Regions from separate parts of the Streptomyces sp. NPDC059037 genome, predicted to be linked through region 2. Evidence: riboswitches for the same ligand, from Rfam matches in the RefSeq annotation. Region 2 holds a riboswitch; each other region holds the start of a gene.

Region 1 (7,661 bases), on a different contig from region 2:
GACGTGGCGTACGACTGCGATGTGCTGGTGATCGGCGGCGGAATCGTCGGTCTCTCGACGGCGTATGCCATCACGCGCGCCGCCCCGGGGACGCGGGTCACGGTCCTGGAGAAGGAGCCGGGCCCGGCCCGGCACCAGACGGGGCGCAACAGCGGCGTGATCCACAGCGGGATCTACTACCGCCCCGGCTCCCTGAAGGCGCGGTACGCGGTGCGGGGCGCCGCCGAGATGGTCAAGTTCTGCGCGGAGTACGGCATCGCGCACGAGGTCACGGGCAAGCTGATCGTCGCCACGGAGCGGGCCGAGCTGCCCCGCCTGCACGCGCTCGTGCAGCGCGGCAGGGAGAACGGCATTCCGGTGCGGGAGCTCGGCCCTGCCCAGATCACCGAGTACGAACCCGAGGTGCGGGGCCTCGCCGCCATCCAGGTCGGCACCACCGGGATCTGTGACTACGGCGCGGTGGCGGAGCGCCTCGCGGAAGCTTCCGGGGCGGATGTGCGGTACGGCGCGGAGGTCGTGCGCATCGACCGGCGGGCGGCGCTCGGGGTGGCCGTGCGGACCGCCGACGGGGCCGTGGTGCGCGGGAAGGCGCTGGTCAACTGTGCGGGGTTGCAGTGCGACCGGGTGGCGATGCTTGCCGGGGACGACCCGCAGATGCGGATCGTGCCCTTCCGTGGGGAGTACTTCGATCTTGCGCGGCCCGAGCTGGTGCGGGGGCTCGTGTATCCGGTGCCGGATCCGGCGTTCCCCTTCCTGGGGGTGCATCTGACGCGGGGCATCGGGGGCGGGGTCCATGTGGGGCCCAACGCGGTGCCGGCGCTCGCCCGCGAGGGGTACGGCTGGGGTGTCGTACGGCCCCTGGAGCTCGCCGGGACGCTGAGCTGGCCGGGCTCCTGGCGGATAGCCCGGCAGCACTGGCGGTACGGGGCGGGGGAGCTGCGGCGCTCCCTCTCCAAGGGGGCGTTCACCTCCGCGGTGCGGAGGCTGCTGCCGGCCGTGACGGAGTCCGACCTGATCCCTGTGGCCGCGGGGGTGCGGGCGCAGGCCGTGCTGCGGGACGGAACGCTGGTCGACGACTTCCTCATCCGGGAGGGGGCGCGGACGGTGCACGTCCTGAACGCGCCTTCGCCCGCCGCTACGGCTTCGCTGCCGATTGGGCGGGCGGTGGCCCGGCGGGTGCTGGCACTGCTGTAGGGCTGACCCTGCGGGCAAGTAAAATCGCCCCCACTGTGTCTGAGTCGAACGCCACCCCCACCGAGCCCCGCCCCGCGCGCCCCAAGGCCGAGCCCCGCTTCCCGGGCGGCCCATCGCCCGACCCCGCGGGGTCGCACCACGAGCGGCGGATCCGCAGCTTCCAGCCCCGCAGGAGCCGGGTCACGACGAGCCAGGCCGATGCCCTGCAGCGACTGTGGCCCAAGTGGGGCCTGGACATCGACGGGCAGCGCGTCCTCGACCTCGGGGAGCTGTTCGGCGGCGAGATGCCCGTCGTGCTCGAAATCGGGTTCGGCATGGGCGAGGCGACCGCGCAGATGGCCGCCGATGATCCGGACACCGGGATCCTCGCCGTCGACGTACACACCCCCGGGCAGGGAAATCTGCTCGGGCTCGCCGATCGCAACGGCCTCGGCAATGTCCGCGTCGCCAACGGGGACGCCGTCATCCTGCTGCGCGAGATGCTCCCGGCCGCCTCCCTCGACGGCCTGCGCGTCTACTTCCCCGACCCCTGGCCCAAGGCCCGCCACCACAAGCGCCGCATCATCCAGCCCGAGTTCCTCGACCTCGCCGCGCCCAGCCTCAAGCCCGGCGCGCTGCTGCACTGCGCGACCGACTGGGAGCCGTACGCCGAGCAGATGCTGGAAGTGCTCACCGCGCACCCCCTCTTCGAGAACACCCGGCCCGACGGCGGCTACGCGCCTCGTCCCGCCTTCCGGCCCTTCACCCGCTTCGAAGGCCAGGGCATCGACAAGGGGCACGTGGTCCATGACCTGCTGTTCCGCCGGGTAACAGAGGACCAGTAGCCACCCGGGCGAAAACGCACCGTCGCGGGCCACCCCTGTCCCTCGTTAGGGTCAGCGGCGTGGCCACCAGTTCTCCGCACGCGCACCCCATGCCCCCGGCGGGGCCCCCCGGGCTGCGCCACGCGCGCTGGTGGCAGCGGCGGGCCATCCGCGCCGCCGCGCTGGTCACCCTGCTCGCCCTCTCCGGGCTCGTCATCCTCGCCCTGGTGCGCGAACAGACCGGCACCGAGGGGTTCCTGGTCGGGCTCGGGCTCGCCACGCTGCCCGTGCCGCTGCTCATAGCCGCCTTCCGCTGGCTGGCCCGGGTACAGCCGGGGCCCTGGCGGAACCTCTTCTTCTCCTTCGCCTGGGGCGCCTGCGCCGCCGCCCTCATAGCGATCGTCGCGAACAGCTTCGCGACCCGCTGGATAGCCACCGCCACCGCCGACCCGAGCAGCGCGGACACCCTCGGCGCGACCGTCATAGCGCCGATCGTCGAGGAGACGGCCAAGGCCGCGGCCGTCCTGCTCGTCTTCCTCTTCCGCAGACGCGAGTTCACCGGTGTGCTCGACGGCGTGGTGATAGCCGGAGTGACCGCCACCGGCTTCGCGTTCACCGAGAACATCCTCTATCTCGGCAGCGCGTTCGGCACCGACCAGCTCAACGGCGGCACCGGTCTCGCGTCCGTGACGGCGGCGACCTTCTTCGTACGCATCGTCATGTCGCCCTTCGCGCACCCGCTGTTCACCGTGCTCACCGGCATCGGCTTCGGCATCACCGCGCTCGGCACCGGCCGCGGGCGGCTGCGCCGCGTGCTGCTTCCGCTCGCCGGACTGCTCCTCGCGATGGGCCTGCACGCCCTGTGGAACGGCTCGACGACCTTCGGCGAGTACGGCTTCTTCGCGGTGTACGCGCTCTTCATGCTGCCCGCGTTCGGACTGCTGACCTGGCTGGTGATCTGGCTCAGGCAGCGCGGCCTGCGCGTGGTGCGCACGGAGCTGCCCGCGTACGCGGTCGCGGGCTGGCTCACGCCGCCCGAGCCGTACGCGCTCGGCACGATGCGCGCCCGCACCATCGCCCGCGACTACGCCTCGTACATGCAGGGCAAGGCCGCGGCGCGCACGGTCGCGGAGTACGAGGCGTACGCGACGTCGCTCGCCCTGCTCCGGCACCGGGGCCGGCGCGGCCGCGCGGGCGCCGACTTCGTCGTACGGGAGCGGGAGTTGCTGCACGCGCTGTGGGAGCGCCGCGAACTGGCCAGGCCCGCGCTCGCCTACGCGGCGCGGGCGACGGCACCCGTGCTCGTACCGATGCCGCCGCCGTACGGGTACCGGATTCCCCATCAGCAGGGATACGCGTACGCCGGGCCGGCGGCGGGACATCCCGCCTACCAGGCCCCGTACCACCCCTACCGCGGCTGATCAGGCGGAGGCCTTCGTCAGCGCGGTCACCTCGGCCTCCGTCAGTTCAAGATCGCCCACCGCGAGCAGCGCGGGCAGCTGCTCGACCGTGCGGGCCGATGCGATCGGCGCGGCCACCGTCGGCTGCGCGGCGAGCCAGGCCAGGGCCACGGTCGCGACCTCGGCGCCACGCTCGGCCGCGATCTCGTCCAGGGCGGCGAGCACCTTCACGCCACGGTCGGTCTCCAGGTGCTTGCCCGCGCCCTCGGCCCGCGCGCTGTCGACCTGCGCCCCCGGGCGGTACTTGCCGGTGAGGAAGCCGGAGGCGAGCGCGTAATACGGCACCGCTGCCAGGCCGGAGCGCGACGCGACCTCCTGGAGCGGGCCCTCGTAGGTGCCGCGGGAGACGAGGTTGTAGTGCGGCTGCAGCGCCACGTACCGCGCGAGGCCCTCGCGGTCGGAGAAGTCGATGGACTCCTGGAGCCGCTCGGCGGTCAGGTTGGAGGCGGCGATCGCGCGCACCTTGCCCGACGTCACCAGATCGTCGAGCGCGGTGATGATCTCCTCGACGGGGACGGTCGGGTCGTCGAAGTGCGTGTAGTAGAGGTCGATGTAGTCGGTGCGCAGCCGGCGCAGCGACTCCTCGGCACCGGACTTGATGGTGTTCGCGGACAGGCCCTTGTAGTCGGAGTGGGCGCCGACCTTGGTGGCTATCACGACGTCGGAGCGATGGCCGCGCGCGGCGAGCCAGTTGCCGATGACGGTCTCGGACTCGCCGCCCTTGTTGCCCGGCGCCCAGGCCGAGTAGACATCGGCGGTGTCGACGAAGTTGCCGCCCGCCGCGGTGTAGGCGTCGAGCACCGCGAAGGACTGCGCCTCGTCGGCCGTCCAGCCGAAGACATTGCCGCCGAGGGCGAGCGGGAAGACCTCGAGGTCGGACGGGCCGAGCTTGCGTAGAGAAGTCATACGGGGCTCAACACCCTTACGGATCCCAGCATTCCGTACAGCGGGATGTCCGTTCCGCGCCACCGGATGTGGGCATGCCGAGCCGGCAGCCCTGACGTCGGGGGGTTGCCGCCAGGACCGCCGGAGTCACAGGGGGTGCCTCAGAGCGACTGGCCCTTGTCCCGCAGCCAGGCGGCCGGGTCGACCCCGGTGGAGTCGCCGCCGGGGTGGATCTCCAGGTGGAGGTGCGGCCCGGTCACGTTGCCGGTGGCGCCGACGCGGCCGATGGTGTCGCCGGTGGTGACCTTCTGGCCGGCGCTGACACCCATCGAGGACTGGTGGTTGTACCAGATCTCGGTGCCGTCCTCGAGCTCCAGGATGGTGCGGTAGCCGTACGACCCCGCCCAGCCGGCCTCCTTGATGGTGCCGGAGTGGATCGCCTTGAGGGGCGTGCCCGTCGGCGCCGCGAAGTCGAGGCCGGTGTGGTAGCCGGAGGACCACATGGAGCCGGCCTGCCCGAAGGTGCTGGTGAGCGTGTACGAACTGAGGGGCAGGGTGTAGCTCTTGGCGAGCTTGGCCAGGCGCTCCGCCTCGGCCTTGCGGCGGGCTTCCTCTTCCGCCTTCTTCTTCGCGGCGGCCTTCTCGGCGGCGATCTTCTTCTCGGCCGCGGACTGCTCGGCGGCGGCCTGCTCCGCGGCCTTCTTGACGGCGGCTTCTTCCGCCGCCTTCTGGACCGCGTCGTCCGCCTGGTCCTGCTGGTTCTCGGCCTGCTGCATGATGCGGGCCCGCAGTGCCTCACCGGCGTCGGTGGTGCCCTGCTCGGCGTCGGCGGTGCTGACACCGGCGGTGGTGAGCGGGGCGGCGGCGGTCGTCACGCCGGCGTCGGAGGAGCCCGATTCGGAGTCGTCGGATATCAGGGAGCCCACGCCGGGAAGGGACTTGGCCTCCGGCAGCGAGTCCGTGACGGCCGAGATGTCCGGCATCTCGATGGAGACCGGGGGCTTGCCGCCCTGCGCGGTGGCTATGCCGCCCGCGCCGACGGCGGCGATGACGCCCACGCCGAGGACGGTGGAGCTGCGGGCGAGCCCGCCGCCGCCCTTCTTGTGGACGCGGTGCCTGCCGCGAACGGGACGGATGGACTCCTCGGTCGGATTCCACTCCTCCCACGGCTCGTCGTCGTAGGAACCGAGGTCGTCGTCACTCGGTACGAAAACGGCTTGGGGGGCAGGCCGGTTGGACGCCACTGGGGCGCGCTCCTTTCCTTCCTTCTCGCCTACCGGGTTAGCTGACGGGTTCGGAGCAGGAAGGTCTCCTACGAACATCTGGCACGGATGCACAGATGCCCGATTCACCCCAATTGGTGGTTCCCCGGCTCCCTTTCGGGATTAGGCGTGTGCGCACGGAGCCGACTCGAGTGACGGCTGGGACGACCGCGCTGCGTTATCGAACGTTAATAGACGGCAGGGCCGTATTCCAAGCCGTTCCGACTGATCGTTAACGCCGTTGGCCTGTACTTAACGGGACACCAGGGGTGGGAACGGGGCGAGTTGACCGCACTTCTTCACACACCGGACCTTCACACCGCCTTGACAGTGCGTCAGTTGTTATGCGGAGTGGTGCGATTCAGTCACGTCCCGTGACATCGGGCGGGGCATCGGCCGGTGCGTCGCCGGAGTCCGGCCGCCGCACCGCGAGCAGCGCCATGTCGTCCGTCCCTCCCCCGCCGGTGTGCCGGCGCACCTCTTCGGCCAGCGTCGCAAGCAGCGAGTCCGGACCGTGGGGTCCGGGAAAGATCCGGCCGCCGAGCCGGGCCGCCGGGTTGTAGAACTCGCCGCGGATGTCCCGCGCCTCCGAGAGCCCGTCGGTGTAGAGCAGCAGCATCGCCCCCGGCGGGAACTCCGCCTCGTCGGCGCGGTCCGGCCAGACCCCCAGGTCGCCCATCCCGAGCGGCAGCGCGGGCTCGCTCGCGGACAGCACGCACAGCCGTCCGTCGCCGCGCAGGAGCAGCGGCTCGGGATGCCCGCGGTTGAGGATGCGGATGACTCCGTCGCCGCGCGGGATCTCCGCCAGGACGGCGGTGGTGAACCCCTCGAAGGCGTCGAGCCCCTCGCGCCGCATGCCCTCCCGCGCGAGCGCACGCTCCAGGCGCTGCGCCACCGCCTCCAGGGTCGCCTCCTGCTCGGCCGCCTCCCGGAACGCCCCGATGACGACGGCGACGGCCGCCACCGCCCCCATCCCCTTGCCGCGTACGTCACCGACGATGACGCGTACGCCGTGCGGGGTGTCCTGCACGGCGTACAGATCCCCGCCGATGAACGCGTCGGCCTCCGCGGCCTCGTACCGCGCCGCGATGTCGAGCCCCCCGATCCGGTGATCCGGCTGCGGCAGCACGGCGCGCTGGGCGGCCTCCGCGATGGAGCGGGCGGAGGCGAGCTGTTCGTCGCTGCGGCGTACGACGCGGTTGATGAGGGCGGCGAGCACGGCGACCGTCAGCACGGTGAGCAGCTCGGTGACGGCCTCGACGTCGGTGGTGGTGCTGTTGCCGAAGTGCAGGACGAGCACGGCGAGGCAGGAGGCGGCGCCGATGAGGGCGGTGCTGAGGAGCGAGTAGAACGGGGCGGCGATCAGCGGGGCCGCGGTGAACAGGGGCGCCGCGGTGAACTCCGGAGGAGTCGACATGTCGTACACGACCCCGATGGCCAGCAGGAGCCACGGGAGGGCCCGCACGAGAGCCCGCTCGTGGGTGACGTCCGGACTCGTGTCCGACCCCTCTGAGGGGTTTCTCGGACGTCCTCCTCGCTGCCCCACCGCTCGTCTCCCGCCGATGTCCGCGCCCGGGACCAGCCCCATGACCGCACCTGTCCAGGTTTCCCGCAGCGGCGGCGGGCTGCGAGCGGTGTGGGCCGACCGGATGACGTCAGGGGGGATGACGTCAGGGGGGAATGCCAAAGGCCCGGATCCATGATCTGGATCCGGGCCTTCGGACTTCAGTAGCGGGGACAGGATTTGAACCTGCGACCTCTGGGTTATGAGCCCAGCGAGCTACCGAGCTGCTCCACCCCGCGCCGTTGAAATGAACAGTACGCCATGTGGCGGGATAAAAGCGAACCGGTTGACGGGAGGGGCAAAACCGCAGGTCGCTAGGCGTTCTCGGCGTGCGTCAGGGTCTCCCAGGCCACGAAGAGATCGTCCGTGCCCTCGGGCCGCCGCTGCTGGGTGTACTTCTCCGTGTTCGGGAGATCCAGCTTCAGCCGCTGCCCCAGGTGGTTGAGGCCGACCTCGGTGTCGGGCCCCATGTCGCGCCGCACCTTTCCGCCGC
Region 2 (7,661 bases):
GCACCTCGCCGATCAGCCCCATGGGCTCACACCCCGCCGGTACGTGTCGGCTCGGCGGGGCCCGGCTCGACGAAGCTGTACGGCGGCAGCGGCCCGCTGACGCGCAGTTCGACGTGCGGAAGCGTCTCGCGGACCTCCTGCACGGCCCCGAGGAACTCCTCGGCCGAAGCGCGTTCCACCAGGAACGACACATTGGCCAGCCAGCCCGTGGAGTCGGGACCGGCGCTGACGGCCTCCGCCGCCGGCTCAAGCGCGCGCCGCAGCTGCACGGCGTCCTCGGCCTCCCGGCCCTTGACCGCGGCGACGACCATCTCGCCGAGCCGCAGCCGCTGTTCGTAACTGCCGCCGCCCGCTGCCCGGTTGGCCTCGGCGAGCGCCCGCAACTCCTGGTTCTCGGCCATCACGCGGTGGAGCGCGGCCGCCTCGTCGTGGCTCGCCTTGATGTTGTACTCGGCCTTGCCCGCCAGCGTCCTGAGCCGCTCGTGGTAGTGCTCGGCACGCTCCGCGAGCACGCTCGTGACGGCCGCGTCGTCCGGTGCGAGGCTGCCGAACCGCATCGGAAGCACCGCGCCTGCCGCAGCCGCCTCGTTCAGCACTTTCTGGTGGGCGAGCAGGTTGTTGCGCTTGGGCCGCAGCCCGTCGGGCGCGTCGCTGACGACCGCCGCCAGTTCGCCTTCCTTGATCACCCGCACGGGGTGCGGCGGCTTTCCCACTCCGTCCATGCCCACGGGGAGCGAGGGGTGCGAACATGCGGCGATGCCATAGACGTACGTACTCATTCCGGCTCCTTCTTCGTGCGTGTGGAGATCCCGGTGAGCTCGCCCATGGCGTCGGGGCGCCCCGCGATCCCGTGCGGGCCGGCCTCCAGGTCGAGGCGGTTGCACGCCTCGGCGAAGCGCAGATACGTGTCGACGCTCGCCACGACCACACGTATGTCGATCTTCAGGATCTCGATGCCGACGAGGGCGACGCGTACGAACACATCGATGACGAGCCCCCGGTCGAGTACGAGCTCCAGAACGTCGTACAGGCCGCTGGTGGCACCGCTCGGGCGGGCTTGCCGTGCCGGGAGAGCGGTCGTCCCGGCCGCTCGTCCTTGGCTGTCTCCGTGGAGACCGGCGGGCGCATGTGCGTCGGCCCGCCCGCGCTCGTAGCGCCGGATGCGCCGGTATCCGGTGAGCCCGCCCTGCGGGTCGAGGTCCACCTGATAGCTCGCCAGGAGACTCGTCGTGTCGGGGATCCTGGCGAGTTCCAGGACCTCGATCTCCAACGCCCAGCCGTCCTCGGCCTGTTCGAAGGACGACATGGACTCGGCGGTCGTCCCGGTGAGCTCGGCGAGCTGGGCGCGCGCCTGGCGCAGCACCTCCATGGGGCCCGGCGGGCCGTCCGCGGCGCCGCTTCCCGACCGGGGTGAACTCTTCGGGTTCTGCTGACTCGTGGTCTTCTTCGGTGTGTCCGAGGGTCTGTTCGTCATGGCCACCTCGGACTCCGAGTGGCCCACAACCCGTCGGCCAAACCTGGTGACATGCGCGAGAAGGACCGGCGGCCGGTCCTGATTCCGGCACCATCGTCGTCGTACCGTCGGGTGCGCCGAAGCCGAAGAGAGAGTGGTGCGAGATGAAGCTGGTCGTGCAGGAGTTCCTGTCGCTCGACGGTGTCTCCCAGGGCCCGGGGTCCCCGGACGAGGACACCAGTGACGGCTTCACGCGGGGTGGCTGGTTCGTGCCGCACCTGGACGAGGAGTTCGAGCGCCTCGCCGGCAGCTGGCTCGGCGAGGCGGACGCGCTCCTCTTCGGCCGCCGCACCTACCAGAACTTCGCGCGGGACGGCCTCAGATGACCGACCACCCCTTGGCCGGGATCATGAACAGCCTGCCGAAGTATGTGGCCTCCCACAGCCTGACCGAGGCCGACTGGAACCCGACCACCATCCTGTCCGGCGACGTCCCGGCCCAGGTCGCCGAGGTGAAGCGGCGGCCCGGCCGGGAGCTGCAGATCCACGGCAGCGCCCGGCTCGCCCAGTCACTGCTGGCCGCCGGGCTCGTCGACACACTGCGGCTCGCGATCGCCCCGGTCGTGGTGGGCAGCGGCCGGCGGCTGTTCCCGGACGGCGGCGCGCCGGCCGGCCTGCGGCTCGTCAGTCAGCAGACGACACCGGGCGGCCTGTCGGTGCATGTCTTCGCATCGACCGGCCTTCCGGAGTACGGGACCTACGGATCCGAGGCGTAGGTCCCGCACACCGCGTCCACCGGGGTCAGGTGCGCGGTTCCTGCGTGAGCCGTGCGACCTGCTTGTCGATCACCACGTCGAGCGGGAACCCGGGATTGCGCTGCGCGTTGCGGTCGCTCATGTTCACGGTGAGGGCGCCCACCCGCACAAAGGTCTGACGGTCGGTCAGCACGGTGTCACCAGGGCCGTCCATGCTCAAGTCGAAGGCGACCGCCTCGTCGCCCAATGCGGGCGTCTTCGCCATGGTGATCCGGGAGTTGAGCTTCTGGTCCGGGGTCGTCCCCACCAACGTCTTGCAGGTCTTGAGCCCCTTCTTGAGCCCTTGGAACTGCTCCGCCGCCCCTTGGCCGGCATACGAGGCCAGCCAGGTCCGGCCGCCCCACTGGTTGTCCTTCCACCAGAAGTCCTGGATCACGGATGTGGACGCATCGTGCGAGACGAGGGCGTCGAACACGTCCTGGCATCCAGGGCCCGGCACCAGGACCCGCGGATCGTACTTGGCAACGGGACCCTGTACGGGCGCGCTGTCCACCTGCGGCACTTCACCCTCACGCAGCAGGAGGGACTTCAGCTTCTTGGCCGTCAGCGGCCGGGAAGGAGACGGCGACAGCGACGGCGACGCGGACGCCGGCGCCGAGTCCTTCGCCTTCGGAGCGTCGGTCGACCCCTTCGGCGCGTCGGCTGATTCCTTCGGAGCGTCGGTCGACCCCTTCGGCGCGTCGGCTGATTCCTTCGGGTCGTCGGCCGATTCCTTCGGCAAGCACCCGGTGGCCACGACGATCATCCCCACGGCCATCGCCACACCTGCCGCTCTGCGGCACCTCGTCCACACCACCGCTGCCCCCCGTGATCCTCTTCGCCTGCGACGGGCAGACACTACGGCCCCGCGGCAGGTTCGGCCAACGCGCCCATGGGGCTGTCACGCCTGCGGGTCGGACTCCCGGGCCACCCGTTCCAGGCGGTCGCGATGGTTCTCCCACCACGCCTTGTCGTTGGACGGCATGCTGTCGTTGCCCTCGTTCATGCCCACGGCGCCGTCGATGAGTTCCCGGACGATGTCGGCGTGGCCCGCGTGCCGGTGCGTGTCGGCGATCACGCGCACCACTGCGTGATGGAGCGTCACCTCGTCCCTGCCGCTCGGCCACCACGGCACCTTGCCGATCGTGTCCAGGTCCAGCGCGTCGAGCGTCGCGTCCGCGTGTGCCCATGCCCGGCGGTAGAGCTCCACGATGAACTCACGTGACTCGTCGGCGGTGGCCCACATGTCCGCGTTGCCCTCGGCGCCGCCGTCGAGCCAGGGCAGCGGCTCGCCGGCCGGGCGCCCGAACGTGTCGCCGAGATAGCCGAGTTCCACGCCCGCCGTGTGCTTCACCAGGCCCAGCAGGTTGGTGCCGGTCGGCGTCAGCGGGCGGCGGATGTCGTACTCGCAGAGGCCTTCGAGCTTCCACAGCAGGGCATCGCGGGCGGACTGCAGATAGCGGCGAAGGTCGGCCTTGGGATCCGTTGAGGTCATGCACGCCAGTCTGCCGCTCTCGTGATCTCTGTCCACCGGTTTCACCCGCCGCCACCGACCATCGTTACGTACGTCCTGTACATTTCTTACACGAGCCACGGGCCGGCGCATCCGGCCCCGGGAAGAGGAGTGACGTGCCATGAACCGACCGTCCGCCCGCTATGTCCTGCCCGAGTTCACCGAGCGCACCAGCTCGGGAAAGCGGACTCTCGATCCGTACTCGAAGCTGCTCGAGGAGCGCATCGTCTTCCTGGGCACCCCGATCGACGACACCTCGGCCAACGACGTGATGGCGCAGTTCATGCACCTCGAATACCTGGCGCCGGACCGCGACATCTCGCTCTACATCAACTCCCCCGGCGGCTCGTTCAGCGCGATGACGGCGATCTACGACACGATCCGGTTCGTCACCTGCGACGTGGAGACGACCTGCCTGGGTCAGGCCGCGTCGGCGGCCGCGGTCCTCCTTGCCGCCGGCACCCCGGGAAAGCGCCACGCGCTGCCCGGCGCCCGGGTGTTGATCCATCAGCCCTCGATCACCGAGCCGATCCAGGGCCAGACATCCGACCTCGCGATTCAGGCGGCCGAGCTGCAGCGCACCCGTGCGCTCCTGGAGGAACTCCTCGTACGGCACACGGGACAGAGCCCGGAGCGCATCGCGGCGGACATCGAGCGGGACAAGATCCTCAGCGCGCCCGAAGCACTCGTGTACGGCCTGGTGGACCGGATCATCCCGAGCCGCAAGGATTCGCTCCGCGGCAGCAAGGACTCGCTCCGCGCCCCGGACGCGAGGTGAGCCGGTGATGCTGCCGCCCGAACTGCCTCCACTGCCCGCACTGACCCGCGCCGAGGGCGAGTTGATCGACCGGTACCTCGAAGTGGTCGATCTGCTGGGCCGGATCAACCCCGCCCGCGCGTCCGACACGTACGGCGGACTGCGCGCCGCCCAGGCCCTGGTGGGCAGCGCCACCGCGCTGCGGGACGCGCTGACGCTGATGCACCAGCGGGGCGAGAGCGCCGTGCACGCACCGACGTTGGCGCGGGCGCTGCGCGTGCTCGACGGGGAGCGGCGGTCCTGCCGGGTCACCGTGCCGCCCCCTTCGGCGCCCTGATTCCCCCTCAAGTCGGCTGCCCGGCAGGTCTGTAGCCGTCCGGGGCCGGAGTTAAACGGACCAGACGGGCTACCCCGTTCGGCGTAGCAGGTCGTCGTCAACGGGGTCGGTCGCAGTTGCGTCAGCGGTGTACGCGACGGCCGGAATGACTCCTTCCGGTGCTGGTAGAGCGATCGTCGAGCCCTGCGAAGGGTGCCCTTATCCGGCGTTGTCCACCTGAACGGTTCAGCCGTGAGGAGCCTCACAAAACGCCGTTTCGGCTCGGTTTTCGGGCCGTTGACGGGTCAAGATCCCTTCCGACGACAAGCCCCCGCCACAGCGGCGGGGCGGTCCGGGCGGACGCCGAGTCCTGCCGCCGCCCGGATGCCCGGTCGACATCGGTGCACCGGCAGGAGTGGAGGACCCAGGCACGACGGGTCGGTCCGGAAGGTCCGGACAACGGCCCTTGGGGTGAAGCCGCACACCGCGGCCGGGCAACTTTGTCAGCCCGAATCCGACAGGTCATCCTTCACAGGCGGCTGACGAAGGGTTGCGCATGACCGCGCTGAATCATGTTCCGTCGCTGCTCACCAGGGCCGGTTGCGCATCGGCTCTCACGCTCGCCGTCGTCGGCGGCACCCTCGTGGCCCCAGGGCTCACGACGGAGGCCCAGGCCGCGACACACGGAACGAAGGCCCTGAAGATCGCCGCGTCCAAGAAGGGCTCGCCCTACCGCTACGGAGCCACGGGGCCCAACCGGTTCGACTGCTCGGGCCTGACGCTCTACTCGTTCAAGCGCGCCGGCAAGAAGCTCCCGCGCACCGCCGCACAGCAGTACAACAAGACCCGGCACATCTCCGCGTCCAACCGTTCCCGCGGTGACCTGGTCTTCTTCCACTCCGGCCGGAACGTCTACCACGTCGGCATCTACGCGGGTAAGGGCCGGATCTGGCACGCCCCGAAGTCGAACACCGTGGTGCGGCTCGAGAAGATCTGGACCAAGAGCGTCTCGTACGGCAGGGTGCGCTGACCTGCCGCCGGGCGGCGGCGGCCGGCCCTTCGGCCGGCGTCGTCGCCCGGCGCGTCCACCGCGCTTGGCGCGCGCCGACCCGGATACTCGTGCGGCATGGCCGACGACAGTGGCTCCCACGCCTCTCACGACAACCGCAACGAGACGCCGTTCGAGCGCGCGGACCGCAACTTCTCGGAGATCCTCCAGGAGTTGAGGGTCACGCAGACCGGCGTGCAGATCCTCTTCGCCTTCCTGCTGACCCTTGCCTTCACGCCCCGCTTCCGGACCCTGGACGACGTGCAGCGCGCCACCTACGTCACCACGCTGCTGCTCGCCGTCCTCGCGGCGGCCCTGTTCACGGCGCCGGCCGCGGTGCACCGGGCGCTGTTCCAGCAGCGCGCCAAACCGCTGATCGTGCGGGTCTCCTCGCAGCTCGCCAGGGCCGGCATGGCCGTCCTGATGTTCGCCCTCGCCGGATCGGTGCTCCTGGTCGTGGACGTGGCGGTGGGCCGCACCGGCGGGATCATCGCGAGTGCGGGCACGCTGCTCGTGTGCGGGGGCCTGTGGGGCGTGCTCCCCCGCGTACTCCCCCGCCTGGCGCGCCGCAGGGCCGCACGGCAGGACGTCACGCCAGAGCCGCCTCGATGAGCAGCACCAGGCCGAGGACGCTCAGCGCGCCGCCGGTGACGCCCTCGATCGCCCGGGCGGTACGCGGCCGGCGCAGCCAGCGGCCGAGCCGGTCCACCAGGAGCGCGACGACCGGGAACCACACGAGGGCGAGCGCGACGATGATGGACGCGAGCAGCAGCGTCCTGGGCATCGCGGGGTTCCCTGCGGGCACGAACTGGGGCAGCACGCTGAGGAACGTGATGGGTGCCTTGGGGTTGAGGGCATTGGTGAGGAACCCCTGCCGCAGGCTGCCGCCCACCGCCTTCTCCTCCTCCCCCGGCGCACCGGCACCCCGCACCGGCCGTGCCGCCGACCGCAGGGTGCGGTAGCCCAGATAGAGCACATAGCCGCCGCCGACGATCTGCAGCACCCGGAAGAGCGTCGGCACCGCCGCGAGCACCGCCGCGACCCCGGCCACCGCGAGCGCCGTGTGCACCAGGAGCCCGCCCGCGACACCGATCGCGCAGGTGACCCCGGCGCGGCGGGAGGCGAGGGCGTTGCGCACCACCACGGCGAAGTCGGCGCCCGGCATGGCGACCATGCCCGCGGCGACTCCGGTGAAGGCGACCAGTTGTGCGTCCATGGCCCCCAGCCTGCCGTTCTTCTGCCTTCAGCAGGTATGTGGAATATCCTGGGTCTGCCTTAAGCAGGCGTTTACCCCCACGCCGACGGCCCGCCGCGGCGGGAGACACGGGAGACACCATGTACGACCCGACGCGGCTCGCCGCACTGGTGGCCGTCTCCGAGGCCGGGTCGATCACCCGCGCCGCCGAGCGCCTCGGCTACACCGTGCCCGCCCTCTCCCAGCAGCTGGCCAAGCTGGAGCGGGAGGCGGGCACCCCGCTCCTCGTCCGGCATCACCGCGGGGCACGGCTGACCGGTGCGGGCGAGCTGCTGCTGGCCCGCGCGCGCCGGGTCCTGGACGAGATGGAGCGGGCGCGGCATGAACTGGCGCAGCTGTCGGGCCTGTCCGGCGGCCGACTGCGGGTGGGGACCTTCACCACGGCGGGGATCCATCTGGTGCCGCCCGCGCTGACCGCGTTCCGCCGTGCCCATCCGGACATCGAGCTGACGCTGCGGGGCTATGAGCCGCCGCTCGGTGTGGCGGCCGTGGCGGCGGGCGAGGTCGACCTGGCGCTCACGCACAC
Region 3 (7,661 bases), on a different contig from region 2:
GCATGAGAGACTGGTCTAGACAACTGTGAGACACCTGGAAGGGCAGCAACACATGGCTGAGCGCCGCGTCAACGTCGGCTGGGCCGAGGGCCTTCACGCCCGACCCGCCTCCATCTTCGTCCGCGCGGCCACGGCCGCCGGCGTCCCCGTGACGATCGCCAAGGCGGACGGCAACCCCGTCAACGCCGCCTCCATGCTCGCGGTGCTCGGCCTGGGCGCGCAGGGCAACGAGGAGATCGTGCTCGCCTCCGACGCCGAGGGTGCGGACGCCGCCCTCGACCGTCTGGCGAAGCTGGTCGCCGATGGCCTCGATGAACTCCCCGAGACCGTCTGACAGCGACTGTCGCACGCATACGCCGAAGGGCCCGCCCAAAACAGGGGCGGGCCCTTCGGCGTATTTGCGTCCGCTTCCCGAGCACCGCCGAACGCAACCGAATAAAGGCAGGGGATATCACCGAATGCGGGCAGCAGAAGCAATCGCCTCGCAATCCCCCGCCGAATAGCACTTCTTTGTATACGGCGCCCTTGTTAATTCTGCAGGCTCACCGTGTTTACGACATGTTGCGAACCCCTCACGCGATCGCGTTCCCGCTCGCGCTCGCCCCGCGTCACGAACCGCAGCCGGTGCGCGGCCGTCGCCCGCTCCGTGTGCTGCGCGGTGAGCGCACGGGCCCGCTCCGCGTCGCCGCGCGCCACCGCGTCGACGATCGCCGCGTGCTCCGCCCAGGACTCCGCGGGGGCGGCCGGCGTCTCGACGACATACATCCAGGCGATCTTGTGCCGCAGCTGGGTGAGCAGCGCGGTGAGGCCGGGGCTGCCGGACGACTGGGCGAGCGTCTCGTGGAACCAGCCGCCCAGCGAGCGCAGATCCTCGCTCTGACCGCGCCTCGAACGCTCCTGGCCGAGCCTGACGAGGCCGCGCAGGACCTTCAGATGGGCCTCGGTGCGGCGCTGCGCGGCACGGGCCGCGGCGAGCGGTTCGAGGAGCATGCGGATCTCCAGGAGGTCGGCCGCCTCCTGCTCGGTCGGCTCGGCGACGCACGCGCCCGCGTGCCTGCGCGTGACGACGAACCCCTCGGCCTCCAGGGTGCGCAGCGCTTCGCGCACCGGGACGCGGGAGACTCCGTAGCGGCGCGCGAGCAGTTCCTCGGTGAGCCGGCCACCCCGTTCGTAGACACCGGAGACGATGTCGTCCCGGATGGCCGTGCATACCGAGTGCGCAGGAATGCGCATGACCTGACCTCCGCCTTAATCCCCGCGAAACGCGGTCGATTGACGCTCATTCAGCGACTCTATTGCAGAGCGTCTGAATTTCCGACGGCGGGTCGAAATCCATGGATATTTTTTGGCCAAAGGGAGGCCGTCGATCAAAGGCGGGCCCGGAACGGCGAAAGCCCCGGCTCTCGATGAGCCGGGGCTTTCGGTGAGCTTTCGGTGAACTCTTGGTGATGCGGATCAGACGTTGACGCCGTGCGACCGGAGGTAGGCGACCGGGTCGATGTCCGAGCCGTAGTCCGGACCGGTGCGGGCCTCGAAGTGGAGGTGCGGGCCGGTCGAGTTGCCGGTGGAGCCGGAGAGGCCTATCTGCTGGCCCGGGGTGACCGCCTGGCCGACGGTGACGCTGAGGGACGACATGTGGCCGTACTGCGTGTACGTGCCGTCGTTCATCTGGATGACCACGTTGTTGCCGTAGGCACCGCCCCAGCCGGCCTCGACGACGGTGCCGGAGCCGACCGCGTGGACCGTGGTGCCGGACGCGGCGTGGAAGTCGACGCCGGAGTGGCTGCCGGAGGACCACATGGCGCCGCCGGTCTGGTAGCCCGTGGAGATGGACGAGCCGGTGATCGGCGAGACGTAGCTGTTGAGGCGCTTGCGCTCGGCCTCGCGGGCGGCGCGCTCCTTGGCCTCGCGCTCCTTCTTGGCCTTCGCCTTCGCCTCGGCCTCGGCCTTGCGCTTGGCCTCGGCGGCCTTCTTCTTGGCGGCCTCTTCGGCCTTCTTGGCGGCAGCGGCGTCGTCGGCGGCCTGCTGCTGGGCGGCGGCCTGGGCGTCGATGCTGGCGGCGAGCGAGTCGCCGACGGAGATCGCCTGGGTCAGGCCCGTCTTCTCGACGGCGGCCTCGTCGGCGGCGAGCGCCGGAGCGGCGAGGCCTCCGATGACACCGGTGGTGGTGAGGGCGGCGACGCCCGCCACGTTCGCGGTGGTACGCGTGAGGCGGCTCGGGCGACGGTGCTTCCCGGTGGCACGGGTGAACGCCATGAAGCGGCTGATCCTTTCCTTCCTTCTCGCCTACCGGGTTAGCTGACGGGTTCGGAGCAGGAAGGTCTCCTACGGGTTCCTCGCCTCGCGGCAAGGTGCCCGATTCACCCCAGGGACATGTGGGTCCCCGGCTCCCCTGGCTCGCGCCGTACGGGGACTCGGCGATGACTGTCCGGTGCCGCGGACGCGGCGTACTGCATGACGAACAGCCGGACCAGACGCTAAGCGGGGCGTCTTTCCATCGCCAAACGGATCAGAGGTTTTGTAGCGCACGCCACAGGTCAGACACGTAACCTCCATAGCAATTCGGACATATGAGGACCCCAGCAGCCAATTCCCGCCACTGGGGTCCCGATATGTCCTGACTGTCCCTCAGGCCGTGACCGTCATTCAGCCCGTGACCACACTCACTTCACCGATGCCGAGCGCCTTGACGGGCTCCTCGATCTGCGCGGCGTCACCGACGAGGATCGTCACCAGCCGGTCGCCCGGGAAGGCGTTCACGACGGCGGCGGTGGCCTCCACGGTGCCGGTCGCGGCCAACTGCCGGTACAGCTGCGCCTGGAAGTCGTCCGGCAGGTGCTGCTCGACCTGATCGGCGAGGGTCGCCGCGACGGACGCGGCCATCTCGAACTTGAGCGGGGCCACCCCCACCAGGTTCTGCACGGCGACATCGCGCTCGGCGTCCGTGAGGCCTTCGGCGGCCAGGGTGCGCAGCACCTTCCACAGGTCGTCGAGGGCCGGGCCCGTCGACTCCGTGTCCACGGAACCGCTGATGGCGAGCATCGCGGCGCCCGTGCCGTCCGGCGCCGAGCGCAACACCTGGGCGAACGCCCGTACGCCGTAGGTGTATCCCTTCTCCTCGCGCAGGACGCGGTCGAGGCGCGAGGTGAGGGTGCCGCCCAGGCAGTACGTGCCGAGCACCTGGGCGGGCCAGACGCGGTCGTGCCGGTCCGCGCCGATGCGGCCGATCAGCAGCTGCGTCTGGACGGCTCCGGGGCGGTCCACGATGACCACACGGCCGGTGTCGTCGGCGGTCACCGGGGGCACCGGACGCGGCTCGGCCGTGCCGCCCGTCCAGGCGCCGAGGGTGTCGGCGAGGACGGCGTCCAGGTCCGTGCCGGTCAGGTCGCCCACGACGACGGCGGTGGCCGTGGCGGGACGGACGTGCTTCTCGTAGAAGGCGCGCACGGCCGCCGAGTCGATGGCCGCGACCGTCTCCTCGGTGCCCTGGCGGGGGCGCGACATCCGCGAGGTCGCCGGGAAGAGCTGCTTGGAGAGCTCCTTGGCGGCGCGGCGCGCCGGGTTGGCGCTCTCGTGCGGGATCTCGTCCAGGCGGTTGCTCACCAGGCGCTCGACCTCGCTGTCCGCGAAGGCGGGGGCCCGCAGGGCGTCGGCGAGCAGGCCGAGCGCCTTGGGGAGCCGGGAGACCGGGACTTCGAGGGACACCCGCACACCGGGGTGGTCGGCGTGCGCATCCAACGAGGCGCCGCAGCGGTCGAGTTCGGCGGCGAACTCCTCGGCGGAGTGCTTGTCGGTGCCTTCGTTGAAGGCCCTCGCCATGATCGTGGCGACACCGTCGAGGCCCGCGGGCTCGGCGTCGAGCGGCGCCTCCAGGTGGATCTCCACGGCGACGACCTGCTGGCCGGGGCGGTGGCAGCGCAGCACCGTGAGGCCGTTGTCCAGGGCCGAGCGCTCGGGCGCGGGGAAGGCCCACGGCCGTGCGGTGCCCGCCTGGGGCTGCGGATGGAACTGCATCGTCGCGGCCTCGGTCACTGCGCCGCCTCCTCTTCGTCCTCGTCGGTGGCTTCGGCGGCTTCAGGTGCCGCGATGGGCTCGTACACGAGCACCGCGCGGTTGTCCGGGCGCAGGCGGGCCGCGGCGGCCGCCTGGACCTCCTCGGCGGTCACGTCGAGGACCCGCTGCACGGCGGTCAGGGCGAGCTGCGGGTCGCCGAACAGGACGGCGTACCGGCACAGTTCGTCCGCGCGTCCCGCGACCGTGCCGAGCCGGTCGAGCCACTCGCGCTCCAGCTGTGCCTGGGCGCGCTCCATCTCCTCGGCGGTGGGGCCCTCCTCCGCGAAGCGGGCGAGCTCCTCGTCGACGGCGGCCTCGATGACGGGGACCTCGACATCGCCGGACGTCTTCACGTCCAGCCAGCCCAGCGAGGGGGCACCGGCGAGGCGCAGCAGGCCGAACCCGGCCGCCACGGCCGTGCGGTCGCGGCGTACGAGCCGGTTGTAGAGCCGGGACGACTCGCCGCTGCCCAGGACCGTGAGCGCCAGGTCGGCCGCGTCGCACGCGCGCGTGCCGTCCTCCGGGAGGCGGTAGGCGGCCATCAGGGCGCGGGCCGGGACCTCTTCCTCGACGACCTCGCGCAGCTCCTTGCCGATGGTGTCGGGCAGCGCGCCGTCGCGGGGCGGCTGCTTGCCGTCGTGCGAGGGGATGGACCCGAAGTACTTCTCGACCCAGGCGAGCGTCTGCTCCGGGTCGATGTCGCCGACCACGGAGAGGACCGCGTTGTTGGGCGCGTAGTACGTACGGAAGAAGTTCCGCGCGTCCTCCAGCGTCGCCGCGTCCAGGTCGGCCATGGAGCCGATCGGGGTGTGGTGGTACGGGTGGCCCTCGGGGTACGAGAGAGCGGTCAGCTTCTCGAAGGCCGTGCCGTACGGGACGTTGTCGTAGCGCTGGCGGCGCTCGTTCTTGACGACGTCCCGCTGGTTCTCCATCGACTCGTCGTCGAGCGTGGTGAGCAGGGAGCCCATCCGGTCGGCTTCCAGCCACAGGGCCAGCTCGAGCTGGTGCGTGGGCATCGTCTCGAAGTAGTTGGTGCGCTCGAAGCTGGTGGTGCCGTTCAGCGAACCGCCGGCTCCCTGCACCAGCTCGAAGTGACCGTTGCCGGGCACCTGCTTCGAGCCTTGGAACATCAGGTGCTCGAAGAGGTGCGCGAGGCCCGTACGGCCCTTGACCTCGTGGCGCGAGCCGACGTCGTACCAGAGGCAGACCGCGGCGACCGGGGTCAGGTGGTCCTCGGAGAGCACCACGCGCAGGCCGTTGGCCAGCCGGTGCTCGGTCGCTGTCAGGCCGCCTGAGCCGGCCTCGGCCGTGGCCGTGTGACCCATGGGCATGTACGTCCCTTCGATCGCGGAAAAGCTGGATGTTCAGCCAGTCCTGCCACTGTATGCAAGCGTGCCGACAACCTGTGAAGTTCCCGCTCCGCGCTCGGCGTAGTCGGGGCCGAAGTCCGGGTCGTGGTCGGCGTTGTCAGTGGGACAGTCCACAATGGTCGGCGTCAGATCCCGTTGATGCCCTGGCAGACACCGTGAAGGAGCCGCAGCAGCGATGGCCCGCCGCAGCACGAAGACCCCGCAGCCCGACGACTCGTTCGAGGAGAAGATCCTCGACATCGACGTCGTCGACGAGATGCAGGGCTCCTTCCTCGAGTACGCGTATTCGGTCATCTACTCGCGCGCCCTGCCGGACGCCCGCGACGGCATGAAGCCGGTGCACCGCCGGATCGTGTACCAAATGAACGAGATGGGCCTGCGCCCCGACCGCGGCTATGTGAAGTGTGCCCGTGTCGTCGGCGAGGTCATGGGCAAGTTGCACCCGCACGGCGACGCGTCGATCTACGACGCCCTGGTGCGCATGGCCCAGCCCTTCTCCATGCGGCTTCCGCTGGTGGACGGGCACGGCAACTTCGGTTCGCTGGGCAACGACGACCCGCCGGCCGCCATGCGGTACACCGAGTGCCGGATGGCCGACGCGACGTCCCTGATGACGGAGTCGATCGACGAGAACACGGTCGACTTCGAGCCGAACTACGACGGCCAGGAGATGGAGCCCGTCGCCCTCCCGGCGGCGTACCCGAACCTCCTGGTCAACGGCGCGTCAGGCATCGCGGTCGGCATGGCGACGAACATGCCGCCGCACAACCTGGGCGAGGTGATCGCGGCCGCCCGCCACCTGATCAGGCACCCGGGGGCCGACCTCGAGACGCTGATGAAGTTCGTGCCGGGCCCCGACCTGCCCACCGGCGGCCGGATCGTCGGACTTGGCGGCATCAAGGACGCGTACGCGGCGGGCCGTGGCACCTTCAAGATCCGCGCGACGGTCGCCGTGGAGAACGTGACGGCGCGCCGCAAGGGCCTGGTCGTCACCGAACTGCCCTTCACGGTGGGCCCCGAGAAGGTCATCTCCAAGATCAAGGACCTGGTCGGCTCGAAGAAGCTGCAGGGCATCGCGGACGTCAAGGACCTCACCGACCGCGCGCACGGCCTGCGTCTCGTCATCGAGATCAAGAACGGCTTCGTCCCCGAGGCCGTCCTGGAGCAGCTCTACAAGCTCACGCCGATGGAGGAGTCCTTCGGCATCAACAACGTGGCGCTCGTCGACGGCCAGCCCCTCACGCTCGGCCTCAAGGAGCTCCTCGAGGTCTATCTCGACCACCGCTTCAACGTGGTGCGCCGCCGCAGCGAGTTCCGCCGCAGCAAGAAGCAGGCCCGGCTGCACCTGGTGGAGGGCCTGCTCGTCGCCCTCCTGGACATCGACGAGGTCATCCGCCTCATCCGCTCCAGTGAGAACTCCGCGCAGGCCAAGGAGCGCCTGATGGAGCACTTCTCGCTGAGCGAGATCCAGACGCAGTACATCCTCGACACTCCACTGCGCCGCCTCACGAAGTACGACCGCATCGAGCTGGAGTCCGAGCGCGACAAGCTCAAGGCCGAGATCGAGGAGCTGACCCGCATCCTGGAGTCGGACGCCGAGCTGCGCAAGCTGGTCTCCTCCGAACTGGCCGCCGTGGCCAAGAAGTTCGGCACGGACCGGCGCACGGTCCTCCTGGAGTCGGCGGGCACGCCCGCCCCCACGGTGTCCCTGCAGGTCGCGGACGACCCGTGCCGCGTACTGCTCTCCTCGACCGGCCTCCTCGCCCGTACGGCCAATGGCGAGCCCTTCACGGACGGCGACACCAAGCGCGTCAAGCACGACGTGATCGTCTCGGCCGTGCCGGCGACCGCGCGCGGCGAGGTGGGCGCGGTGACGTCCGGGGGACGGCTGCTGCGCCTCGCCGTGGTGGACCTCCCGCAGCTTCCCGAGACGGCTTCGGCACCCAACCTCTCCGGGGGCGCGCCGGTTTCGGAGCTGCTCTCCCTGGAGGCGGACGAGAAGCTGATCTGCCTGATGACCCTGGACGAGTCCTCGCCCGGCCTCGCCCTCGGCACCGAACAGGGCGTGGTCAAGCGGGTGGTCCCGGACTATCCGTCCAACAAGGACGAGCTGGAGGTCATCACCCTCAAGGACGGTGACCGGATCGTCGGCGCGGCCGAGCTGCGCACGGGCGAGGAGGACCTCGTCTTCATCACGGACGACGCCCAACTGCTTCGCTACCAGGCCTCGCAGGTCCG
Region 4 (6,988 bases), on a different contig from region 2:
ACACCCACTCTGATCGGGGCCACTAACGCCGAGCTCCCACCCCACTAACATCCGCCTAACGGGGGGACGCGCGAGCAGCTACGCGTACGGTGCGTCGGGTTCACTCGGTGATGTACCAGTCGTTCTTGAGGTACTCCAGGGTGTAACTGCCCAGGTCGCTCTCGGAGAAGGTGACCGAAGCCCTGACCGATTCGACCGGCATCTCGATCTTGGCGGGCGTGCGCACGGCGACGCGCTGCGGGTCGACCGTCGCGGTCTTCAGGGCCTTCTTCTGCGCGGGCGAGATCATCTGGAACACGGTGGCGTACGTCGATGTGCACGGGCCCAGCCCTTGGTCCTCTGCCTTCTTCGCGGCGGGCCGGGCCACTGCGCAGACCGTGTCGATGTCCTCACGGCCCAGCGCGTGGAGGTACTGCTCGTACCGTTTGATCGCGCCCGCCTTCGTCCTGGGCGCGGGCTGGTCGCCGGTCGGCTCCGCCGACGGCTTCTCGGTCCGAGCGGACGCGGACGGCGTGGCCGACTGCTCTTCGGTCGGTGTGGATGTGGACGCGGACGGCTGCGAAGACTTCGCGTCCGTGTCCTCCTTCGCTTTGTCAGGACCGCACGCGCACGCCACCAGCACCACACAGGCCGATACCGCCACGCTCGCCATCGTCCGCGCCCTCATTCGATCCCCTCATCACCAGCCGACAACACGTCAAAGACGTCACGCAAGATCTGGGGAAACGGTTCCCGAGTTCGGTTCGGGCAGGACAGCAGCCGGTTCGACTTCGCGCCCCTGACGGTGTGTGCGGCCGCTGTTAGCCTGCGGCCATGATCAAGGGGAGATCGCCCGGCCGAATAGCGCGGCGCATAGCGGGGGGCAGCAGGTCAGAGCGGGTACTGATCCTGGCCAGCTTCGTGAATCGCGTCGGCAATGGGCTCTTCAACACTGCGTCGGCGCTCTACTTCACGTTGGTCGTGGATCTGCCGGCGGTGCAGGTGGGTGTCGCGCTCACCGTTGCCGGCTTGATCGGGCTGCTCGCGGGGATACCGGGGGGTCACCTGGCCGATCGACGTGGGCCGCGCACGATCATGATGGTCGCTCTGATGGTTCAGGCAGTGGCGATGTCCGCTCTCGTGTTTGTCGAGAGCTGGGCCGCCCTCACGGTCGTCGCCACCATTGACCAGCTTGCCGCAGCCGCCGGCGGCGCGGCCTGGGGAGCCCTTGTGGTCCGGGTCGGTACTGACCGCCCGGCGCTGTTCAGGGCAAAGCTCCGAACTTACGTCAATCTGGGCGTCGTTCTGGGGACCGTGGGTGCTGGATTTGCAGTTGCCTCGAATACTCGTACTGCCTATCTCGTACTGATTCTCGGCAACGCGGCCAGCTTTGCGCTGTGCGCCCTGCTCCTGTTCTTGCTCCCCAACTACAGGGCATTGGCGCCGCCGTTGCAGCAGCGCCGCTGGATCGCTCTCACCGACCGTCCTTTCGTGACGTTCGCAGCCCTCTATGGTGCGATGGGGCTGCAGTACCCGGTGGTGTCGCTGCTTCTGCCGATTTGGATCTCAGAGCACACGGACGCACCGCGCTGGACCGTGGCCGCGGTAGCCGCGATCAATTCCGGAGTCTGTGTCCTCCTGCAGACCAGAATCGGATCCCGCATCGAAACCCCGCGCGATGGCGGCAAGGCGTTCCGCACGGCAGGACTGCTCTTCCTTCTCAGTTGTCCGATGATGGCCCTGGCCGCGCATGCTCCCGTGTGGGCGGCCGCCGGCCTCGTGGTCGCAGCGATCTTCGTCCACAGCCTCGGGGAGATATGGGAGTCCTCGGCCGGCTTCGCCCTCGGCTTCGGCCTGGCACCAGACCATGCCCAAGGCCAGTACCAAGGGCTTCTCGGGCTTGGCTTCACCGCGGGCCAGGCGCTCGCCCCCGCCGTCCTCACCACCGTCGTGCTCGGCATGGGCACCATCGGCTGGCTGCTCCTCGGTGCGTTCTTCGCCGCTGTGGGCGCCGTTGGCCCATCGCTTGAACGCTGGGGCACACGAACCCGGTCCCGACCGGGTCCCGCGGCTGCGGGACCCAGCGGAGACCCGGACGAGGCGCACGTATAGCCACACCCTGGGTTCCGGCAAACGCGTTCCTCTGCGGCCCGCCCGACTACGTCGGTGCAGGCTGGTGCCGACCGCTCAGCCCGGAGCCGGCCCCGCGCTGCCGGCATCCGTCGTCAGGCCCGCCGAGGATTGCCGGGCCTCCTGCGGCTCCTCACCGGGGCGGGCCACCTGTCCGGCGTCGGCGAGCCGGACGAGTTCGGCGAGCCAGGCCGGGGCCTCGCCGCCGTCCATGACGGAGCCTGAGGGACGTACCGATTGCGCTGGTCCGGTGGTGGTGAAGACGTCGGCCGGCATGGCCTGTTCAGCCCCTGCCGTGGCGGCGGGTCCTGCGTCGGCGGCGGTCTCCCGTGCTACGGAGAGCTGCCGCTCGGGCCCGGCCGTCGGGGCCGCGCCCGCGTCCTCCGTGACCGTGATGTGCACCTTCATGGCCGTTCCCCTCGCCTAGTTGAGGACCGCGTACCGGCCTTCGAAGTTCATCTGGGTGCTGCCGACGTTCTTCACCGTCAGCCAGTACGTGACCGTCGTGGCCGTGGCCCGCTCGACCTCGGTCTCCCACTCGATCTGCGGGCTGCCCGTCTGCGGTGTCGTCGGCATGAAGTACCAGATGACGTGCCAGCCCTGCGGCCAGTTGAAGGTGAACCAGCGCCCGGTCTGCCCGGGGTTGAGTGTTCCGGTGAACTGTGTGCCTACTCGCATCGTCGCTTTCCTCTCACATCCGAGAACCGGGTGAACCGCGCGTCACCATCCGAGAACCGCGAACCGGGCCTCGAACTCGACCGAGTCGGCCACGAGGTTGGTCACGTCGATCCAGTACGTCGCGTACGTGTCGTTGGCCCGCTCGACCCGGACCTTCCAGCCGATCTGCGGGGCGCCGGTGCGGACGCTGGTCGGGACGACCGTCCACACCACATGCCAGTGGGCGGGCCAGTTGAAGGTGAACCAGCGGCCGGTGCGGTTCCCGGCGAGGGTGCCCCGGAACTGGACGCCGACCCAGCTGCTCGTCTGGAGGGCCGCCGGGATGAGCTGGCGCAGGTCGGGACGCCTGCCGATGCGCTGGGTCGCCGGGCGTCCCGGCGCGTCCTGCTGCGGTGAGCCGGTGGAACGCAGCAGCTGCCGGGCCCGCGAGGGCGACAGCGGGATACGGCCGTTCGCCCGCAGGACGCCCTGGGTGCCGGCCAGCGCGCCCACGACGATCGGCGAGGCACTGGACGTACCGCTGAACCGGTCCGTGTACCAGAAGTCCTGGTTGTCGCCCGCCTGAAGGTCGCCGTAGCCGGTGGTGGTCACCTCGCGTCCCCAGCCCTGCGCGTCCACGCAGGCGCCGTAGTTGGAGAAGTCGAGGCGGGACCGGTCCGGGCCGTGCTGGCGGCCGTGGGTGCCGGGCGGCGGCGCCCCGGCACCGACGATCACGGCGCCGGCGTCCAGCGTTGTGCGCCGGAAGGGGTTGCGCCACCAGGAGGGGAAGCCCGCCCTCGGGGTGTCGTAGTCGGCGTGGTCCAGGTCCTCCGCGCCGTTGCCCGCGGCCTCGACCACGGTGATGCCCTTGTTGACGGCGTATCGGATGGCCAGGTAGTCGTCCGGCCACCACTCGACGGCGATGTACCCGGCCTGGCCGACGCCGGTCGCGTGCGGACCGGCGCGGTGGATCTCCAGCAGGATGATGTCGCCGGGGCCGAGGCGGTCGGCGGCGTTCCGGATCGCCGTGGCCGTGGGGATGGAGAAGGCGGACGCGCTGGTGACCGTGTCCGGCGCGATCCCGGTGATCCCGAACGCGTTGACGTCGCCGCCGATCTCACCGAGCACCGCGGTGCCGTGATCGGTGTCCGTGCTCCCGGTGCCGGAGACGATGCCGCCCTGGTTCAGCCGCAGGTCCTCGTGGGTGAAGCGCCAGCCCCACTCGCAGTCGATCACGCGGACGCCGGCGCCGCGCCCGCCGGGCAGGGTCCACGCGTACCGGGCGTCGACGCCGCCCGGAGCCGCGTCGAGATAGCCCTGTCGGGCGGTGAAGTCCGGGGAGACGGGCGGTGCGTCGGCGCCCGTCGGCTGCATGTCGTTGAGCGGCGGGAGTTCGGTCTCCTCGCTCTCCTTCTTCGGTACGACATCGGGGACGGCGAGGGCGGCCGCGGGCTTGACGTAGGCGCCCTCCACGGCGTCCGACGCGCGGAGCCGCTCGGCCAGCGCGTCCAACTGGTCGGCGGGAGCGTCGACATGGAAGAAGAGCGCCATCCGGTCGAGGATCTCCAGCGTGGCGTCGTCGGCACCGGCGCCTTCCGAGGGGGCACCCGCCTGGGCGCGCAGCCTCTCCTGGTCCGTGCCGAACAGCGGGCTGAAGGTGACGTCCTCCTGGGCCGCCACGGCGTCGAGACCGCTCACGGAGATGTCCGCGGCGGCGGTCGCGCCGGTCGGGGTGATGCGTACCCCGGCGTCGGCGCGCGTGATGCACACCAGCTCAGGGCGCCCGAAGAGTGGTCCTGGTCCTGGAGCCGGGTGGTCGTTCCCCCGGCTGTTCCCCGCACCTGATCGCTGTGGCACAGCTGACTCCTTCACCACGTTACGGAAGGTCCGCCGGTGGTTTCACATAGGCGGCCTCGACTGCCGGGTGGCCGCGCAGGCTCGTGACGCCGAATCGCCGCTCCAGGAGGTTCCGGACGTCCAGGAGCCCTCCCCCTCCTGCCGGACACGTCCGGTACCGCGTCCGAGCGGCGCGCTCGCGGTCACCGGGCCGCCGACCCTAGTGAGGGGCCGTCACCGGATCGTCGCTGCGGCGTCACCGCGGCTGGGGCTGCGGCGGCACGGACGAGGATATTAGAGATGAAATGCCCGTTTTGACGGCGCGAGCAGCCTCCGCACTATGTCCAGATTTGCAACTATAGTTGCTCATTTAACTTGTTTATGGCGTGAATGAAATTTCTGTCACCATTGCGGGACAGTCGCGCGAAATGGCACGCTCTGATACGCCGTCGAGCAGCAAATCGACCTGCGCCCAATTCGGTGAAATGAGTCACACCGGCGACCGTGGTTCCGAGAGTCGCCGAGCGCACTTCCGTTCTGCGCAAAGAAAGTTGGGCTTTTCGATCAAAGGTGGCCGGGCATTCTGGCCGCCAAGGTCGGGCCTCAGGCATTCCCTATGCGAATTCGTGTCTTGTTCCTTCCGGGCTTTCTCGCCTAACGTCACCGTCAATCCGGATGGAACGCCGAATCCTGCCGCCGTCCGGCAACTCTTCCCACCCACTCAATTACGCACGGCAGGAGCGGGGGACCCAGGTAAGCCGCCGATCCGCATTCCGGATCGGCTCGGGGTGAAGTCGCATTACCAGTGCGACCGGACATCTCCCGTCCGAACCCGACAGCTCACCTCGTAGGCGACGGAGAGGAATTCGTCATGCCTGCAAAGGGCAAGCACCGCCGTCCCAAGTCCAGCCCGCTCAGCCGGGGCATCGCCGCCGCAGGCACGGGCGGGGCCGTCCTCGTACTCCCGGTGCTCGGCGCGACCTCCGCGGGCGCGGCGCAGGCCGCCGCCCCGGACGCCAAGCCCGCCGCCGCCGCGAAGACCTACGTCGTCGTCGCGGGCGACTCCCTCTCCGAGATCGCCCGAGAGCACTCCCTGAGCGGCGGCTGGAAGCAGCTGTACAAGGACAACCGCAGCGCCCTCGGCGACGACCCGCGGCTGATCCACCCGGGCGTCAAGCTCACCCTCGGCAAGAAGGCCTCCGCCGAGCCCGCGGAGAAGTCGGCCGACTCCAGGACGTCCGCCGAGCGGGCGGACCGCTCCGAGCGCAAGAGCACGTCCGCCGAGCCCGCCGCTGCCACGGCGAAGAAGTCGTACACCAACGACCTCGACGGCTGGATCAAGGAATCGCTCGACATCATGGCCCAGCAGGGCATCCCCGGCACCTACGAGGGCATCCACCGCAACATCATGCGCGAGTCCTCCGGCAACCCGCTGGCCATCAACAACTGGGACTCCAACGCCGTCGCCGGAACCCCGTCCAAGGGGCTCCTGCAGGTCATCGCCCCCACGTTCGAGGCCTACCACGTGCCCGGCACGTCGATGGACAGCTACGACCCCGTCGCCAACATCACCGCCGCCTGCAATTACGCGGCCAACCGGTACGGCTCGATCGACAACGTGAACGGCCCGTACTAGACCACACCCCGTCTCGTCCGCTCTGAGCCCCGGCGCGCCATGTGTCCGGGGCTCAGGCCTGTCCGAGGCCGGACCAGGTGCCTGGCCCAGGCCTCGCCGAGTGTTCAGTCACCCGTGCTGTTCCGTGTAGTGCGCGCGGAGAAGGTCGGCGCCCCAGTCGTGGCGGACGTGCCGCCAGACCGAGTGGGCGTGGTTGCCGCCGTCCTGGGTGTTGTCGTACTCGATGAGGAAGTCCGGGGCCCGAACGCAGTAGTAGTGCCGGTCCCCCGGTGCGCGGCCACCGGCCCAGGCGAAGGAGAGGGCGTCCAGTCCACGCGCCACGGCGTCGGACCAGCACTCCTGCGCGTACGCCGCGGGCGCGCGGTCGAGGTAGCGGCGCACCAGACGCTGAAGCAGCCGCTGTTGACCGGGCGCCATGTCGCCGTACGGGAGGCCGGTCGGCAGCAGGTCTGGATCGGCGAAGGGGTCGGCGCGGGTCAAGATGTCGTCCGGAGGCGCGGCGGCGAAGACCGCCTTCGCCCGTCGGCCGACGTCCAGGTCCGTGACCAGTTCGCGGGCCAGGTCTTCCTCCGGCCCCAGCAGCCTGCGGCCGGCCTGCGGACCGTGCGTGATGCGCGCCGGTTCCGCACCGATGAAGTGTGGCGTCACCCGCATCCCGGCCACCGTGATCAATACGTGTACGGCGAGGTGGTGGCCGTTCATCCGCCAGCCCCAAGGTCCGTCGCCGTCCGGGTCGCCCAGCAGCCGCAG

What was found. A riboswitch is a leader RNA that binds a small molecule or an ion and turns the genes downstream of it on or off. The one in region 2 is predicted to bind cyclic di-AMP.
Region 1: another riboswitch for cyclic di-AMP. It lies ahead of ACFWY6_RS23350 (M23 family metallopeptidase); the one in region 2 lies ahead of ACFWY6_RS33105 (C40 family peptidase).
Region 3: another riboswitch for cyclic di-AMP. It lies ahead of ACFWY6_RS15825 (M23 family metallopeptidase); the one in region 2 lies ahead of ACFWY6_RS33105 (C40 family peptidase).
Region 4: another riboswitch for cyclic di-AMP. It lies ahead of ACFWY6_RS42780 (transglycosylase SLT domain-containing protein); the one in region 2 lies ahead of ACFWY6_RS33105 (C40 family peptidase).

Annotation. Positions count from the first base shown of each region.
Region 1 covers NZ_JBHYIG010000115.1:3,246-10,906, reverse strand. Annotated here, with positions in the region: gene lhgO (L-2-hydroxyglutarate oxidase) at 1-1,194, shown strand, start outside; gene trmB (tRNA (guanosine(46)-N7)-methyltransferase TrmB) at 1,218-2,018, shown strand; gene ACFWY6_RS23360 (PrsW family intramembrane metalloprotease) at 2,108-3,418, shown strand; gene ACFWY6_RS23355 (aldo/keto reductase) at 3,419-4,363, opposite strand; gene ACFWY6_RS23350 (M23 family metallopeptidase) at 4,504-5,586, opposite strand; cyclic di-AMP (ydaO/yuaA leader) riboswitch at 5,598-5,744, opposite strand; gene ACFWY6_RS23345 (PP2C family protein-serine/threonine phosphatase) at 5,966-7,069, opposite strand; tRNA gene ACFWY6_RS23340 (tRNA-Met) at 7,334-7,407, opposite strand; gene ACFWY6_RS23335 (alginate lyase family protein) at 7,483-7,661, opposite strand, start outside.
Region 2 covers NZ_JBHYIG010000216.1:7,210-14,870, reverse strand. Annotated here, with positions in the region: gene ACFWY6_RS33150 (gas vesicle protein GvpG) at 1-22, opposite strand, end outside; gene ACFWY6_RS33145 (GvpL/GvpF family gas vesicle protein) at 27-779, opposite strand; partial or broken gene gvpJ (gas vesicle protein GvpJ) at 785-1,030, opposite strand; partial or broken gene ACFWY6_RS33135 (gas vesicle protein) at 1,130-1,474, opposite strand; partial or broken gene ACFWY6_RS33130 (dihydrofolate reductase family protein) at 1,618-2,228, shown strand; gene ACFWY6_RS33125 (hypothetical protein) at 2,254-3,024, opposite strand; gene ACFWY6_RS33120 (DinB family protein) at 3,148-3,741, opposite strand; gene ACFWY6_RS33115 (ATP-dependent Clp protease proteolytic subunit) at 3,881-4,537, shown strand; gene ACFWY6_RS33110 (hypothetical protein) at 4,545-4,853, shown strand; cyclic di-AMP (ydaO/yuaA leader) riboswitch at 5,219-5,385, shown strand; gene ACFWY6_RS33105 (C40 family peptidase) at 5,389-5,862, shown strand; gene ACFWY6_RS33100 (DUF6328 family protein) at 5,959-6,492, shown strand; gene ACFWY6_RS33095 (LysE family translocator) at 6,470-7,096, opposite strand; gene ACFWY6_RS33090 (LysR family transcriptional regulator) at 7,216-7,661, shown strand, end outside.
Region 3 covers NZ_JBHYIG010000063.1:25,004-32,664, forward strand. Annotated here, with positions in the region: gene ACFWY6_RS15815 (HPr family phosphocarrier protein) at 53-334, shown strand; gene ACFWY6_RS15820 (GntR family transcriptional regulator) at 529-1,233, opposite strand; gene ACFWY6_RS15825 (M23 family metallopeptidase) at 1,456-2,256, opposite strand; cyclic di-AMP (ydaO/yuaA leader) riboswitch at 2,269-2,430, opposite strand; gene ACFWY6_RS15830 (M16 family metallopeptidase) at 2,647-4,032, opposite strand; gene ACFWY6_RS15835 (pitrilysin family protein) at 4,029-5,384, opposite strand; gene ACFWY6_RS15840 (DNA topoisomerase (ATP-hydrolyzing) subunit A) at 5,599-7,661, shown strand, end outside.
Region 4 covers NZ_JBHYIG010000390.1:115-7,102, forward strand. Annotated here, with positions in the region: gene ACFWY6_RS42755 (hypothetical protein) at 101-667, opposite strand; gene ACFWY6_RS42760 (MFS transporter) at 814-2,091, shown strand; gene ACFWY6_RS42765 (hypothetical protein) at 2,167-2,517, opposite strand; gene ACFWY6_RS42770 (hypothetical protein) at 2,533-2,787, opposite strand; gene ACFWY6_RS42775 (S8 family peptidase) at 2,830-4,623, opposite strand; cyclic di-AMP (ydaO/yuaA leader) riboswitch at 5,307-5,469, shown strand; gene ACFWY6_RS42780 (transglycosylase SLT domain-containing protein) at 5,474-6,238, shown strand; gene ACFWY6_RS42785 (DUF3500 domain-containing protein) at 6,347-6,988, opposite strand, start outside.